One region of the Sporomusa termitida genome, then DNA from elsewhere that is predicted to be linked to it. Evidence: riboswitches for the same ligand, from Rfam matches in the RefSeq annotation. Region 1 holds a riboswitch; the other holds the start of a gene.
The links. A riboswitch is a leader RNA that binds a small molecule or an ion and turns the genes downstream of it on or off. The one in region 1 is predicted to bind thiamine pyrophosphate.
Positions count from the first base shown of each region.

Region 1 (5,752 bases):
AGGAGCAATAGCGACGCGGAAACTTGTGCGAATCGCTTAGTTCTGAGCGATAGCGAAGAACCTCCTATATATTAAAACAGGCTTTCTCCGGAAAACCTGTTTTAATATCTCTAGGGCCTATAGCTCAGCGGTAGAGCAGCCGGCTCATAACCGGCTGGTCCCTGGTTCGATCCCAGGTGGGCCCACCAACTTCCCGCATCCCACCTCTCAAATGGCCCGTTGGTCAAGCGGTTAAGACACCGCCCTTTCACGGCGGTAACAAGGGTTCGATTCCCTTACGGGTCACCATAAGCAGTGAACCAGGTTCTCACGAGTCGATAGACGAAATGAGAACCTGTGTGATAAGCAGAGAGCCAGATTTTTAGGAGCGCAGCGACGCGGGAATCTGTGCGAATCGCTTAGTTCTGAGCGTAGCGAAGAACCTCCTTTCTCGATATCAAAATTAACACGGGCGATTAGCTCAGCTGGGAGAGCGCCTGCCTTACAAGCAGGATGTCGGCAGTTCGATCCTGTCATCGCCCACCACAGCAAACCTGCGAAGTTAATTCGCAGGTTTTTTGCTACCTATCAGAATAACAATGATTTACCAGGAGGGCTGTATGTGAAATTAGGTCAGCGCTTACAAACGATTGCCGGCATGGTGCCAGCCGGTGTGACTATGGCCGATATTGGGACAGATCATGCCTATTTGCCCATCTATCTTGTGAAAGAGAAGATTGTGGCCAGGGCAATTGCCGGTGATGTTCATCACGGGCCGTATTTATCAGCCCAAAATGCGGTGGCGGCAGCGCAGCTGGAGCAATATATCTCGGTTCGACTGGGGAACGGCTTGGCGGTTCTTCAGCCGGGGGAGGCCGACGTCGTGGTCATTGCCGGTATGGGCGGAGCCAATATCATTGCAATCCTGCAAGCCTGTCCGGATATAACCAGCCTGGTACAACGCCTTATCTTACAGCCAATGATTGCCGCCGCTCCGGTCCGCCTGTGGCTGCATACCCAGGGCTGGCAGATTGTTGACGAGCAGCTGGTGCAGGAAGAAGGGAAGCTATACCAGATTATCGCGGCCGAACCTGGTGCAGGCCCTCTTGATGATCAGTCCCTTTATGAGATCGGACCACGGCTCTGGCAGTCCAGGCATCCGTTATTGCGGCTGCATATTAATGAACTGATCAGCCAGCGGCGCGCCGTGCTTCTGGCTATGGGCGGGAGTGACGACGCCGTAAAATCTGCTAAATACCGGGAATATACCCGTAAGCTTAACGCGTTGGAGGAAAAGCTGTTATGTCTGTAATTTGCCGTGATATTTTAAAAGAGCTGGAAAAGCTGGCGCCCCGGCATCTGGCTGAACCCTGGGATAATGTCGGGCTGTTGCTTGGTGATCCTGCGCAACCGATACAGAAAATAATAGTAGCCTTAGATGTGGATCAGCCCCTTGTTAATGAGGCTATTACCACCGGCGCTGACCTGATTATCGCTCATCATCCGCTGATCTTCAAAGGCCTTACCCGTATCCGTACAGATTGCCCGCAGGGAAAGCTGCTGGCTGACCTGATTAAAGCCGGCATCGCTGTATATGCCGCACATACTAACCTGGACAGTGCCCGCGGCGGGGTTAATGATGTATTAGCGCAAAAATTAGCCTTAAAAGAAGTCCGGCCGCTAACTAATGTCTATCAGGAGCAATTGTATAAATTAGCTGTGTATGTGCCTGCTACCCATGTTGACCAAGTTCGAAACTCAATCACAGCCGCAGGGGCCGGGCATATCGGCAATTACAGCCACTGCACTTTTCAAACCCCGGGTACAGGGACCTTTTTACCATTAGCTGATGCCCAGCCTTTCCTCGGCCATCAGGGAACACTGGAATTTGTCGACGAAAGCCGCCTGGAAACTGTATTTCCGGCAGCTTTGCGTTCGCAGATCATTACTGCTATGCTGGCAGCTCACCCGTATGAGGAAGTGGCCTATGACGAATATCAGCTGCTAAATAAAGGTGAGACTTATGGCCTGGGGCGGGTGGGCTGCCTGGCTGCACCCATGGGGCTTGAACAATTTATCAGACAGGTAAAAACGGCATTACATATTAATTCTGTCAAAGTGGCCGGCGCTGATGCTGAACAAATGATCTCCAGGGTTGCCGTATGCGGCGGCAGCGGCGCCAGTCTGATTAACCAGGCCGTTAATGCTGGGGCTCACATCCTGGTTACCGGTGATGTAAAATATCATGAGGCCCAGCAGGCCGTCGCAGAAGGTCTGACTATTATCGATGCCGGGCATTTTGCCACCGAACAGCCGGTAGTCGGCTTGGTGGCAGACTATTTAACGCACTGTGCCCAAAAAAACCTTTGGAAGATTACAGTTATTGGCAATAATGCCAATAAAGACGTGTTTACAGTCTGTTAGAGCTGTTTAGCCGGTATTTTGCCCGAGAAAAGGGTTTGACGGTTTGCCTAATTCTGGTATACAATGAATACAGATAAATATTAGTTGGCCGAGGGAGCTCATGTTATGGGCTGAGAGTGAAACTATTAAGTTTCTTACCTCCATTACCTGATCGGGATAATACCTGCGGAGGGAGGTCGTGTGTAATTTGTGTAATTGTGCGCGTCACTACCCGGTAGGGGGAGACGTGCTTTTTTATTATTATGAAGGAGGCGGAGGCCCTGTGAGATTAACGGTAAATGGCAAAGACCTGCAGATGCCGGTCGGTGTTACCATTGCTGAGCTGGTTGGTAAGCAAGGATTTAATCCTGAAGTCATTGTAATTGAGCATAACCAGCAAATAGTTAAAAAGGAAGAATGGCAGGCAACTGTTTTACAACCCGAAGACTGTCTCGAAGTGGTCACTTTTGTAGGAGGAGGCTGAGTGTAATGGCGAAAAACTTGGCGGGAGATATCTTAACTGTCGGTGGCAAAGCATTAACCAGCCGGTTATTTTTAGGAACAGGCAAATTTGCCAATAACCGGCTTATTCCAGAGGTCGTGAGCGCTTCCGGTTCTCAGGTGATAACGGTTGCGGTACGGCGGATTGACCCGGAATATAAAGAAGAAAACATAGTTGACTACATTCCGGACACCTGTATCGTAATGCCGAATACCTCCGGCGCCAGAAATGCGGAAGAGGCTGTCCGCATTGCCCGGTTAGCCAGAGCCGCCGGGTGCGGCAACTGGATTAAAATTGAAGTGATTTCTGATAACCGCTATTTGCTCCCTGACAATATTGAGACAATTAAAGCTACTGAAATTTTAGCGGCCGAAGGTTTTGTTGTACTCCCCTATATGAGTCCTGATTTAATGGCGGCAAAACGCCTGGCGGCAGCGGGGGCCGCCGCTGTTATGCCGCTGGGAGCGCCTATTGGTACGAACCGTGGTCTTAAGACCAAAGAAATGGTAAAAATCCTGATTGAAGAAGTGTCTTTGCCGGTTATTGTTGATGCCGGGATCGGCCGGCCCTCCGAGGCTGCCGAAGCTATGGAAATGGGGGCGGCGGCAGTGCTTGTAAATACGGCGGTGGCAACAGCCTATAATCCGGTTGCCATGGCGGCAGCCTTTGGCCTGGCTGTTGCGGCCGGGCGCAAGGCCTATCTCGCCGGTCCGGGGGCGGTCCAGGGCTATGCCGCCGCTTCGTCGCCCTTGACGGGTTTTCTCCACGAATAACTGCAGCACATGGTGCAAGAAGGAGGTATATTGTGAGTGTTTATGACGAACTGTTAAAATACCGGGATTTAGATTTCGCAGCCGTTTTCGAACAGGTCACTGATGATGATATTCAAAGGGTTATCAGTAAAGACCGGTTAACTGTATTTGATTATCTGACACTACTATCGCCTAAAGCCGAACGGCAGCTTGAGGCTATGGCCCAGCAGGCACACCGTCTTACTGTGCAGCAGTTTGGCCATACGATTTTACTCTATACACCGCTATATCTGGCTAATTACTGTGTTAATCAGTGTGTATACTGCGGTTTTCATGCCCATAACGCGATTGAAAGAAAAAAACTAACCCTGGATCAGGTCCGGGCTGAAGCGGCGGCCATTGCTGCCACCGGTTTAAAGCATATCCTGATTCTTACTGGCGAGTCACGGCACCATTCTTCTGTAGGCTACATTAAAGACTGTGTCCGGATATTAAAAGACTATTTTACCTCTATTAGTATTGAGATATATCCTCTCAGTACCGATGAGTACAGTGAGCTTGCCGCGGCCGGGGTGGACGGCATGACCATTTACCAGGAAACCTATCATGAGGCAAACTATGCCGAATTACATCCTGCCGGACCCAAACGGGACTACCGTTACCGCCTTGATGCCCCGGAGCGGGCCTGCCAGGCCGCTATGCGTGCTGTTAACATCGGGGCGTTGCTGGGCCTTAGTGATTGGCGCCAGGAGGCATTTCTGACAGGGGTACATGCCGATTACCTGCAGCGAAACTACCTCGATGTTGAGATTAGCATGTCGCCGCCGCGGATGCGGCCTCATGTCGGCGGTTTTCCGCCCCGGGTCATTGTCAGTGACAAAAATTTAGTGCAGTATGTTCTGGCGTTCCGGTTGTTTATGCCGCGTGGGGGGATAACACTATCAACACGGGAGAGCGCTGCCTTGCGTAATAATATGCTCAAACTCGGCATTACCAAAATGTCAGCCGGGTCCTGCACCGCCGTGGGCGGGCACTCGGAAGAAGCTGCTGTCGGCCAGTTTGAAATATCTGACGAACGCAGCGTCGCGGAGATGGCAGCTATGCTGTATGCCCGCAATTACCAGCCTGTCTATAAAGACTGGCAACTATGGTGACACAGCGGGGCCTGCGCCTATGGCGGCTGAGTTTTCATCAATAAGGAGGAATATGATGCCAAAACCGGGAATGACTAATTTTTTAACCACAGACATATATGCCTTGACAGCCGAAGAATATTCACTGGGCCGCAGCAATGTTGAAGTGGCACAATTACTCATTAGTGCCGGTATCAAAGTCATCCAATACCGGGAAAAAGATAAAAAGGCCGGATCAATGTATAAAGAGTGTCTGTTAATACGGGAGCTCACGCAGCAAGCCGGTGTTACCTTCATTATTAATGATCATATTGATTTAGCGCTGCTGACCGGAGCTGACGGCGTACACATCGGCCAGGAAGATTTGCCGCCGGCCAGGGTTAGAGAGTTAATTGGCAATGATATGATCCTGGGCTTGTCCACCCATTCCCCGGCGCAGGCTAAAGCGGCAGAGGCACTGGGGTGTGTTGACTATATCGGGGTAGGTCCTGTATTTGCCACCCGTACCAAAAAAGATGTTTGTGAGCCGGTAGGGTTTACCTATCTTGAATATGTCGCCCAAAATCATCAGCTACCCTTTGTCGCGATTGGCGGCATTAAAGAGGGCAATGTTAAAGAGGTCAGGCGGCATGGTGCCGGTATCGTTGCCATTGTTACCGACATTGTCGGCGCTGATGATATCCCGGCCAAGGTACAGGCAATCCGGCAGGCGTGTAGTTAAGTCTAGCAGCATTTGACTTATGTGTTAACTGATGATAAAATTATAGTTCAATATCAGCTTCTGAGTAGGAAAGATGATCGCGGATATCTTGTATATTCGAGGAAAGTCCGAGCTCCGCAGGGCAGGGTGCTGGATAACGTCCAGCGAGGGTGACCTCAGGGAAAGTGCCACAGAAATGTGAACCGCCCGGCATTGCCGGGTAAGGATGGAACGGTGCGGTAAGAGCGCACCAGCAGTCGGGTGACCGACTGGCTAGGTAAAC
Region 1 covers NZ_CP036259.1:2,376,962-2,382,713, reverse strand. The annotation lists tRNA gene SPTER_RS11105 (tRNA-Ile) at 114-188, shown strand; tRNA gene SPTER_RS11100 (tRNA-Glu) at 214-288, shown strand; tRNA gene SPTER_RS11095 (tRNA-Val) at 450-525, shown strand; gene SPTER_RS11090 (tRNA (adenine(22)-N(1))-methyltransferase) at 602-1,291, shown strand; gene SPTER_RS11085 (Nif3-like dinuclear metal center hexameric protein) at 1,282-2,403, shown strand; TPP riboswitch at 2,484-2,594, shown strand; gene thiS (sulfur carrier protein ThiS) at 2,666-2,866, shown strand; gene SPTER_RS11075 (thiazole synthase) at 2,872-3,657, shown strand; gene thiH (2-iminoacetate synthase ThiH) at 3,690-4,790, shown strand; gene thiE (thiamine phosphate synthase) at 4,843-5,490, shown strand; RNA gene rnpB (RNase P RNA component class A) at 5,552-5,752, shown strand, end outside.

Region 2 (5,752 bases), 1.3 Mb from region 1:
ATCATCCTGACTTTCTGAGCGGTCATTATTACACCACCTTTATCGATACCACCCCTGAACTCTTTGTCTTTCCTATCCCGCAGGACCGAGGGACTAAGCTGCTTAAGTACCTGGCCGAAACAACAGTTAACGGCTTTGAGGGACTGCCTAAGCGTGCCAAGCCTGGGTTCCCGCCGCTGAGACTGCCACTAACGCCCCCGGGCCCGCTGCCTGATGGCACCAAACAAATTCTGGATCAGCGCGGACCAGATGGGCTAATGGCCTGGGTTAGAGAACAAAAAGAGGTATTATTAACCGACACCACCCTGCGTGACGCCCACCAGTCGCTGCTTGCCACCCGGATGCGTACCTATGACATGCTGAAGGTTATTTCACCTACCGCCCATATGCTGCCAAATCTTTTTTCGCTGGAAATGTGGGGGGGAGCCACCTTTGATGTTGCCTACAGGTTTCTCAAGGAAGATCCCTGGCAGCGTCTGGCGGAGCTGAGAAAACGCACGCCTAATATTTTATTGCAAATGCTGCTGCGCGGCTCAAACGCGGTGGGTTATACCAGTTACCCCGACAATGTCATTCGCGCTTTTGTGGCTCACGCCGCCGAAGCCGGCATCGACGTATTCCGGATTTTTGACAGCCTCAACTGGCTGGCCGGTATGACGGCTTCCATTGACGCCGTGCGGCAGTCCGGCAAAGTGGCCGAAGTGGCGATCTGCTATGCCGGCGATATCCTGGACCCGGCCCGGACTAAATACGATTTAAACTACTATGTAAATATGGCCAAAGATATTGAAAAGGCCGGCGCGCATATGCTGTGCATCAAAGATATGGCCGGCTTACTAAAACCGGAGGCGGCCTACCGCTTAGTTTCCGCCCTGAAAGATACTGTGGAAATCCCGATTCACCTGCATATGCATGATACCAGCGGCAATGCCATTTATGCCTACGCCCGGGCCATTGACGCCGGCGTAGACATTGTCGACACGGCGGTCTCCTCGTTGTCCGGCATGTCGTCACAGCCAAGCGGCAACAGCCTGTATTACGCTTTACAGGGACATTCGCGGCAGCCTGTTGTCGATATCGGGAGAATGAATGAATTATCCCATTACTGGGAAGATGTCCGCGCCTATTACAAAGATTTTGAAAGCAGCCTCTTCTTTCCCAATCCGGAGGTGTACCAGCACGAAATGCCGGGCGGCCAGTATAGCAACCTGCGGCAGCAGGCCAAATCACTGGGCCTGGAAAGCCAGTGGGATAAGGTTAAAGAGGCCTACCGTCAGGTAAATGATATGTTTGGGGATATTGTGAAAGTAACCCCCTCCTCTAAAATCGTCGGTGACATGGCCTTGTTTATGGTGGAAAACAGCCTGACAGAGGATGCGATTTATGAAACAGGCGACACCCTGGATTTCCCTAACTCGGTTGTGGAATTCTTTTCCGGTCAAATCGGTCAGCCGTACCAGGGTTTCCCCAAAGAGCTGCAGCGCATCATCCTGAAAGGGAAGAAGCCGTTAACCAGGCGTCCTGGTGAATTGCTGGAACCGGCCAACTTTACTGAAATCAGGGATACCCTGGCAGGCACCCTGCAGCGTCCGGTTACCACTGCCGATGTGCTGGCTTATTCCCTGTATCCGAAAGTATTCTCCGACTGGGCCGGCTTTATCAATAGCTATGGGGAAGTAGCCATGCTCGATACACCCACCTTCTTCCACGGTTTAAAACCCAGAGAGGAAATCAGGGTCGATATTGAGGAAGGAAAAACGCTTGTCGTTAAGTTTATCTCGTTTGAGGAACCACTGCCGGACGGCACGCGGGTTGTTAATTTTGAACTCAACGGCTTACCCCGGGAAGTTATTGTCAAGGATAAGAATATTAAAACGGTTGTCATTTCCCGTATTAAAGCGGAAAAAGACAATCCTAATCAGCTTGGTGCCTCCATGACCGGGAAAGCGGTCAAAGTAATGGTCGAAAAAGGCGATCATGTAAAAAAAGGAGATCCCCTGGTCGTTACCGAAGCTATGAAAATGGAAACAACGATCCAGGCTCCTTTTGACGGCATCATCAAAGAACTGTACGTTAAACCGCAGGATCCTGTGGAAACAGGCGACCTGCTGGTCGAGCTGCTGAAAACGGTAAAAGCCTAACCTGCCAGTACTGTCTGATAAGACAGCATGTTCATTGTTACTTAGTTATAGCTAGGGGTGCCCAACGGCTGAGAGGACTAAAACTCCAACCCTCGAACCTGATGTGGTTAGTACCACCGTAGGAAAGCTTTTCAATGTCAAATTAAAGAAGCTTGCCTACCCTCACCTTTGCCTATAGCTAAAATATAATTACAGAGGAAGGGGAAAAGATTATGTACACAACTCAAATGGATGCCGCCAAACGGGGCATCCTCACCGACCAGCTGCGTATTGTAGCCCGGGAGGAACAGCTTGAGCCCGAGCTGCTGCGTGCATTAGTGGCAAGCGGCAGGGTTGTTATCCCTGCAAACCGTCATCATACCAGCCTTCATCCCATGGGCGTCGGCGAAAAACTCCGCACGAAAATCAATGTCAACCTCGGGGTTTCCAAAGACTGTTATGATATTGAGCTTGAATTGCAAAAAGCTCGAAAAGCCATTGAATTGAAGGCCGAAGCCATCATGGACCTAAGCTGTTATGGCAAAACCCGCGAATTCCGGCGCCGGCTGATAGAAACCTCGCCGGTCATGATCGGCACTGTACCGATGTATGACGCTGTCGGCATGCTTGACAAAGATTTAAAAGATATTTCTGTCGATGAATTCTTTTCCGTTGTTGAACGTCATGCTGAAGATGGTGTGGATTTTATGACAATCCACTGTGGTATGAACCTGAAAACAGCCGCACGGGTGAAACAGAACAAACGGCTGACCAATATTGTTTCCCGCGGCGGTTCATTACTGTTTGCCTGGATGGAGCTTAACAACCGGGAGAATCCCTTCTATGAGTATTATGACCGCCTGCTGGATATCTGCGAGCAATATGATGTCACTTTGAGCCTGGGGGACGCCTGCCGGCCCGGTTCCATCCAGGATGCAACCGATGCTGCCCAGATTGAAGAGCTTATTACCCTTGGTGAATTAACCAAGCGCGCCTGGGCCCGGAATGTGCAGGTGATGATTGAAGGCCCCGGGCATATGGCTATTAATGAAATTGCCGCCAATATGCTGTTGGAAAAAAGGCTCTGTCATGGCGCCCCCTTTTATGTTTTGGGTCCGCTGGTCACTGATATTGCTCCCGGTTACGATCATATCACCAGTGCAATTGGCGGCGCAATCGCCGCTGCCAATGGGGCAGACTTCCTTTGCTACGTAACACCGGCCGAGCACCTGCGCCTACCCAATTTGGATGACATGAAAGAAGGGATTATTGCCTCCCGGATAGCTGCTCACGCCGCCGATATCGCTAAAGGAATTCCCGGTGCCCGCACCTGGGATAATCAGATGAGCGCCGCCCGGGCTGATGTAGACTTCCCCCGGATGATTGAACTGGCTATCGACCCGGAAAAAGCCGGCAGATACCGGGCGGAGTCACAACCGGAGTGTGAAGATACCTGTACAATGTGCGGCAAAATGTGCCCCATGAAAAATATGAAAAAAATCCTTAACGGGGAAGACCTGAGCATCGCCTAATATGAATACACATATGACATCTGTTTCAGAACCTGCACTATTGCAGGAATTAATCGATTTCTATCGTTCGAAACTGTTGTTTACATGTGATAAATATACTGTGGACGATGAACGCAGTCAATTTTTCAAAAGAATACTTCAAATACTTACCTGCTGCCGGCCGGGTTCTCATCTGCACGAGCAGAATTTCCGCTGGTTTATCACCTTCATCGTTTTCCAGCCAGCCTTTGACTGTATTGGCCACCTGCTGAACAGCTTACCCCAAGACCAGCCAGGATCACAAGCGGAAACAGAAAACCTGCCTCTCGGCAGGATCTACCGGGGGTTATGGAAGCAGGGTAGACTGACTGACCACACCCGCGCCTTTGACTTGTTAGATACCATGCATACAAGCTTACTCCGCCAGCAAACCAACCTTGCGGAAAGCGGCCATGTTGCCCTGACAGGTTACCGCGGTCAGCATTATATCACCACCTACGGGTACACTGCCGAATTAATTAACCCCATCCTGCTGTTTACAATTTTAAAAGATATCGGCAACTTAGTCCCTCTCCTGCCAGTAAAACCCCAAACTAGTCTTCACCAAGCGCAACAAGCAACTTTTTTTGCCGGATCTGGCCGCAGATCATCTGCGCTGTAGGATCTCTTAGTGGTACCGCTACAAGTAAGCACCTTTTACTTGTAACGGTACCGCTTTTATTATCCGGAACCCAAACTAAAACTATAAGAAGGGGATGTTTTTATGGATGCTTATCAAGCCCTGGAGAAACTAATCGCCGGCAACAAGCGCTATGTAACCGAAAGATATGCCAAGCCTGACATTGGCTATAAAAAACGGCTGGAGCTGACCCAAGGACAGCAGCCCTTTGCCATAATTCTGGGCTGCGCAGATTCACGCATCCCCCCGGAAATCATTTTCGATCAGGGGCTCGGGGATTTGTTTGTTGTCAGGACCGCCGGCCAGGTGGTGGACACAGTTGTTTTAGGCAGCCTTGAATATGCCGTTGAGCTTCTGGCAGTACGGCTGATCTTAATCCTGGGACATCAGGACTGCGGTGCGGTTAAAGCTGCCCTGACCGGGGCCGAGGCTCCATCCCATCTTTGCTCAATCCTGCAGGCTATCGTCCCGGCCGTTGAAAGCGCCAAACACTGTACAGGTGAACTGCTGCCAAATGCAATCAGGGCTAACATAGACTTTAACATTGACAAATTAAAGTCAGCCAGCCCTGTTCTCAGAAAAGCAATTACTGCCAAAGGTCTCCAGATTATCGGCGCTATTCACAATATCCAAAATGGCATCGTAGACTTTGATTACACCGATACTTAATCATGATTACGTTTCTTTATCATATTAGCGATGATTTGTTTGGCCTCAACAATATCAATCGGCGTATTCTCAATAAGCTTGTATAAATCAGCCGCCATATCCAAGGGATTATGATACATTGTTCCGGCAATAATCGCCTGCAGCTGATCATGTTTTTTGCAGTATCTGACTACCCCCAGCTCGTCCTTGTTTTTCCGGGCTTTATAATGGCTGACAGCGTATAAGGTCCTGAGCGCGGCAATGACCTCCACGGCCCCGCCATAACGGGCGCCGACAATCACCCCCAGGTCGGTTTCCTGTCCGCACGAGCCGCACCGGGCCACCACTTCATCTGCCCCTATTTTCTCGATCACCTCAAACTGGGTTGTGTTGCAGGTAACACACAGTAGCTTAGACTCATTCTGCTCACCGTTATGCCCGCATTTGTCCACTAAGTATCACTCCTTTGCTATAATACTTAGTATTACAAAATTTGGTATTTTTAAACATCATTAACCCAAACACGCCGTCCCCGGCGCGTTTGGGTTAATGGCGCTTGCTAAATCCGGAACCTGCGTGTCGCCGCACTCAATCCCTCGGCCATTCTGGCTAAAGCCTGACTGGCAGCGGCAATTTCCGCCATTGCCGCTGATTGCTCCTCCGTAGCAGCCGAGACTGTCTCTGTTTGCCCGAGGATGGCTTTACCTGTTTCCTCAACAGCTTGTACGGCTGCTACAATCTGTTTGCTATTCGCTGCCACAGCCTGAATCTCTGTCGATATATCCTGAACCTGA
Region 2 covers NZ_CP036259.1:1,029,918-1,035,669, reverse strand. The annotation lists gene SPTER_RS04640 (pyruvate carboxylase) at 1-2,141, shown strand, start outside; TPP riboswitch at 2,185-2,283, shown strand; gene thiC (phosphomethylpyrimidine synthase ThiC) at 2,351-3,652, shown strand; gene SPTER_RS04630 (hypothetical protein) at 3,654-4,292, shown strand; gene SPTER_RS04625 (carbonic anhydrase) at 4,395-4,979, shown strand; gene SPTER_RS04620 (hypothetical protein) at 4,976-5,410, opposite strand; gene SPTER_RS04615 (methyl-accepting chemotaxis protein) at 5,518-5,752, opposite strand, start outside.
Region 2: another riboswitch for thiamine pyrophosphate. It lies ahead of thiC (phosphomethylpyrimidine synthase ThiC); the one in region 1 lies ahead of thiS (sulfur carrier protein ThiS).